DNA from 2 places in the Pantoea sp. X-Soil-TKNS-1211 genome. Region 2 is predicted to be linked to the other one. Evidence: predicted binding sites of a transcription regulator. Region 2 holds the regulator's gene; the other holds the start of a gene.
The links. Region 2 encodes Fur, which represses iron uptake genes when iron is present. Its sites were predicted from a motif close to ATAATAATGAGAACNACTATCAA; they were not measured.
Positions count from the first base shown of each region.

Region 1: a site for Fur is predicted at 1,234-1,256, ahead of fhuA (ferrichrome porin FhuA). Genes of this name have one in related genera too.

Region 1 covers NZ_AP035953.1:867,441-869,646, forward strand. The annotation lists gene mrcB (bifunctional glycosyl transferase/transpeptidase) at 1-1,097, shown strand, start outside; gene fhuA (ferrichrome porin FhuA) at 1,292-2,206, shown strand, end outside.
Region 2 covers NZ_AP035953.1:1,296,163-1,298,368, forward strand. The annotation lists gene glnS (glutamine--tRNA ligase) at 1-540, shown strand, start outside; gene AC6I8W_RS06170 (hypothetical protein) at 776-1,171, shown strand; gene fur (ferric iron uptake transcriptional regulator) at 1,230-1,676, opposite strand; gene fldA (flavodoxin FldA) at 2,033-2,206, opposite strand, start outside.

The DNA.
Region 1 (2,206 bases), 430 kb from region 2:
ATCTGGAAACCGCGATGGTGGTGGTTGACCGCTTCAGTGGTGAAGTGCGCGCGATGGTGGGCGGTTCTGATCCCCAGTTCGCCGGTTATAACCGTGCGTTGCAGGCGCGCCGCTCCATCGGCTCGCTGGCCAAACCGGCCACTTACCTGACCGCGTTAAGCCAGCCGAACAGCTATCGTCTGAATAGCTGGATTGCTGATGAACCGATCGCACTGAAACAGCCGAATGGCACGGTGTGGAAGCCGCTCAACGATGATCGTCGCTTTAGCGGTAAAGTGATGCTGGTCGATGCGCTGACCAACTCAATGAACGTGCCAACAGTGAACCTCGGTATGACGTTGGGGCTGAATTCGGTGGTTGACACCTGGGCTAAGCTCGGTGTGCCGAAAGACCAGCTGCATCCGGTGCCGGCCATGCTGCTCGGGGCGCTTAACCTGACACCGATTGAAGTGGCGCAGGCGTTCCAGTCCATCGCCAGTGGCGGTAACCGTGCCGAGCTGTCGGCGGTACGCTCGGTGATTGCCGAAGATGGCACCGTGCTGTACCAGAGTTTCCCGCAGGCGCAGCGTGTGGAACCGGCGCAGGCAGCCTATCTGACGCTGTACAGCATGCAGCAGGTGGCGGATCACGGCACGGCACGTGCGCTGGGCGCGCGTTTCCCGAATGCACATCTGGCGGGCAAAACCGGGACCACCAACGACCTGATCGACAGCTGGTTTGCCGGTATCGACGGCAAAGAAGTGGCGATCACCTGGGTGGGACGCGATAACAACCAGACCACCAAGCTGTACGGTGCCAGCGGTGCCATGCAGTTGTATCGCCGCTATCTGGATAACCAGGCTCCAATGCCGCTGGTGTTGACGCCGCCGGAAGATATCACTCAGATGAACATCGATTCGGCGGGTAACTTTGTCTGTGGCAGCGGCAGCAGTACCTGGCGCTCACTGCCGGTCTGGACGCTTGATCCGAACTCACTGTGCCAGCAACAGCAGCAGCAGGTTCAACAGCAGCAACAGTTGCAACAACAGCAGCAGGAAGAGCAGAAAGACAGCAACGGTGTGGCCGGCTGGATTAAAGAGATGTTCGGCAACAACTAAGTGGCTGAATCTTAAAAAAAGGGTGCTCCGGCACCCTTTTTTTATGTGCGAAAATGAGCGATCTTGCGGCAAACACACCGCCATCAGGCTTTAAATCTTGCGGATCTTGCAGAGTATCGCCTAAACTCCAACCGTCATAATAATCATTCTCGTTTACATTCGCCTCCGTCGACTACTTTCGAGAGATTCCTGATATGAGTGCGCGTTTATCCTCTGATGTTCAGCGCGGTACGTCTACCAAACGTCCGCTCGCGTTACTGATTTCCTTAACGTTTGGCACGCTCTGCGCGCAAGCGCTGGCTGAAGATACCGTAGTGGTCACCGCTGACGGTGATTCTGCGACACCTCAGGAGAGCGCATGGGGACCGGCCCCGACCATCGCTGCAAAGCGCAGTGCGACGGCCACCAAAACCGACACGCCTATTGAGAAAACTCCGCAGTCGGTTTCGGTGGTGACGCAGGAAGAGATGGCGATGCATAATGTCGAATCGGTGAAACGTGCATTCAGCTACACCCCAGGGATTACGGATAATCGTGGCAGTTCGGATGTGATCGATGCTTTTTCCATCCGTGGTTTTAGTGAAACCAACACTAACCAGTATCTTGATGGCCTGAAGTTGCAGGGCGATAACTACTCTGAGTTCGCTATCGACCCTTATTTCCTTGAGCGTGCGGAATTGCTGCGCGGCCCGGCGTCGGTGCTGTACGGCAAAAGCAACCCAGGTGGCGTGGTGTCACTGGTGAGTAAGCGTCCAACGGAAGAAACGCTGCGCGAAGTGCAGTTCCAGATGGGCACCGATAATCGCTTCTCTACCGGTTTTGATTTTGGTGGCGCGCTGGATGACAGTGGCGTGTATAGCTATCGTCTGACCGGCCTGGCGCGCAGCCAGGATGCACAACAGGAGATGAACAAAGAGAAGCGCTACACCATTGCGCCTTCCTTTAGCTGGCGTCCCGATGCCAATACCCGTTTCGACCTGTTGACCTACTTCCAGAACGAACCGGAAACCGGTTACTACGGCTGGCTGCCGCGTGAAGGTACCGTGGTGCCGATCACCCGTGCGGATGGCAGCCAGTTCAAACTGCCGACCAACTTTGATGAAGGTGAG
Region 2 (2,206 bases):
GGGACGCGTGAAGTGCCGTTCAGCCGTGAAGTGTGGATCGATCGCGCGGATTTCCGTGAGGAAGCCAACAAGCAGTACAAACGTCTGGTGCTGGGTAAAGAAGTCCGTTTGCGTAATGCTTATGTGATTCGTGCCGAGCGCGTGGCAAAGGATGATGAAGGCAATATCACCTGTATCTACTGTACCTGCGACGTCGATACTCTGAGCAAAGATCCGGCTGATGGCCGTAAAGTGAAAGGCGTGATCCACTGGGTTTCTGCGATCCATGCGCTGCCTGCGGAATTCCGTCTGTATGATCGCCTGTTCAGCGTGCCAAACCCGGGTGCGGCGGAGGATTTTCTCACCACCATCAACCCGAATTCGCTGGATATCAAACAAGGTTTTGTTGAGCCAGGTCTGCGCGATGCAGTAGCGCTTGCGCCGTATCAGTTTGAACGTGAAGGCTATTTTTGCGCGGATAGCGTTTATTCGCAGCCATCCAGGCCGGTATTTAACCGCACCGTTGGTTTGCGTGATACCTGGGCGAAAATCGGCGATTAATCCTTTTTGTCGTTTTCCCCATATCCTGATAAAAGGGCGAGAAATCGCCCTTTTTTATTGGCTGTAATTCAAGGTTAGCCATCTTTTATGCTGTGGGTTGTGAAACGTGCTTGTTACCGGGATTTGAAACTAATCTGACTTTAGCAGAATTAATCCATTTGCCAGTGTTAAAAACTTTTTTTCAGGTAGGCTATGCGCTCTCAGACGTTGCTCCGCGGGTTATAAAGGAAAAAAAATGACAAGTCTCGCTCAGGAAGCCAAACATAGCGTAGTGGTATTACATCAGCTTATCGAACGTATTTTTAATCAGTCAGAAAATACAGACGACAGCATTGAACTGTTCCTTTCGCACTTTCACCCGGATTTCAAAATGGTGACGCCGCAGGGTAAGCAATTGGATTTCAATGCAATGGAAGTGCTGTTCCGTCAACTGCGTGGCCAGCGTGAAGGAATGCGTATTGCTACCAGCGAACATGCCATCATCTCGCAGCAAAGCAAGGAAGTGACGATTCAGTATCGTGAATTGCAAATGATGAACGGCACCAACCAGAGCCGCATCTCGTTGGCGGTCCTGGATTGCAGTACCTCCATTCCACGCTGGCGATATTTGCAGGAAACGCTGGTGTTGTGATGCAGCGATAAAAAAACCGGTGCCTGGGCACCGGTTTTTTTATACTGCATAGCACATTTTATTGCTTGTCGTGGAGCGTCTCGTCTTCGCGGCAGTCTCCTAACGCACAGTGGCCGTACAGATACAGGCTGTGGTTAGTCAGTTTGATCCCATGACGTGTGGCGATTTCGCGCTGACGGGTTTCAATGGATTCATCGCTGAATTCAATCACTTTGCCACAATCCAGACAGATCAAGTGGTCATGGTGATGCTGCTGTGTCAGTTCAAAGACGGATTTACCACCCTCGAAGTTATGGCGGGTGACGATTCCCGCGTCATCAAACTGGTTAAGAACGCGATAAACCGTTGCCAGACCAATCTCTTCGCCCATGTCGATCAGGCGTTTGTACAAATCTTCCGCGCTGACGTGATGGCATTCGGGTTCCTGAAGCACTTCCAGAATTTTCAGTCTGGGTAGCGTGACTTTCAGGCCAGCCTTCTTCAATGCGGAGTTGTTGTCAGTCATGCGGATATTGTCCTGTTACTTAGCTAGTCACTTGCGGCGCAGGGCCTTGAATGTCGATCACGCGCATTCTCATTTGCGTCTCATTATAGAACTCAAGCAGTGAAATGAAAACCAAGGGAATATCCTGAAAATCACCAGTGGCTGTAAGGAAAAGTGTCTCTAACGCCGGCGGGGATCATGCAGGTCTTTGTTTCCATTTCACTCAGCCTCATTCTGATGCCAGAGGAATAAGCGGATGACCGTTATGGGTATTCTACAGAATTGCGGGAAAAAGTTAAAAAACAGTAGCTATTATTTTTATAGGAAATCCCTTTAACTCAATGTGAGCCAGCGCCCACATTGAGGAGGGCAGGGGATCAGGCTTCGATGATCTCTTTCAGTTGCAGCTCATCGAAAATCTGTTTCACCCACTTATCAACACGTTCGTTGGTCAGCTCAGGCTGACGATCTTCGTCGATGGCCAGGCCAAGGAAGTGTTTATCATCTGCCAGACCTTTAGACGCTTCGAAATGGTAGCCTTCGGTTGGCCA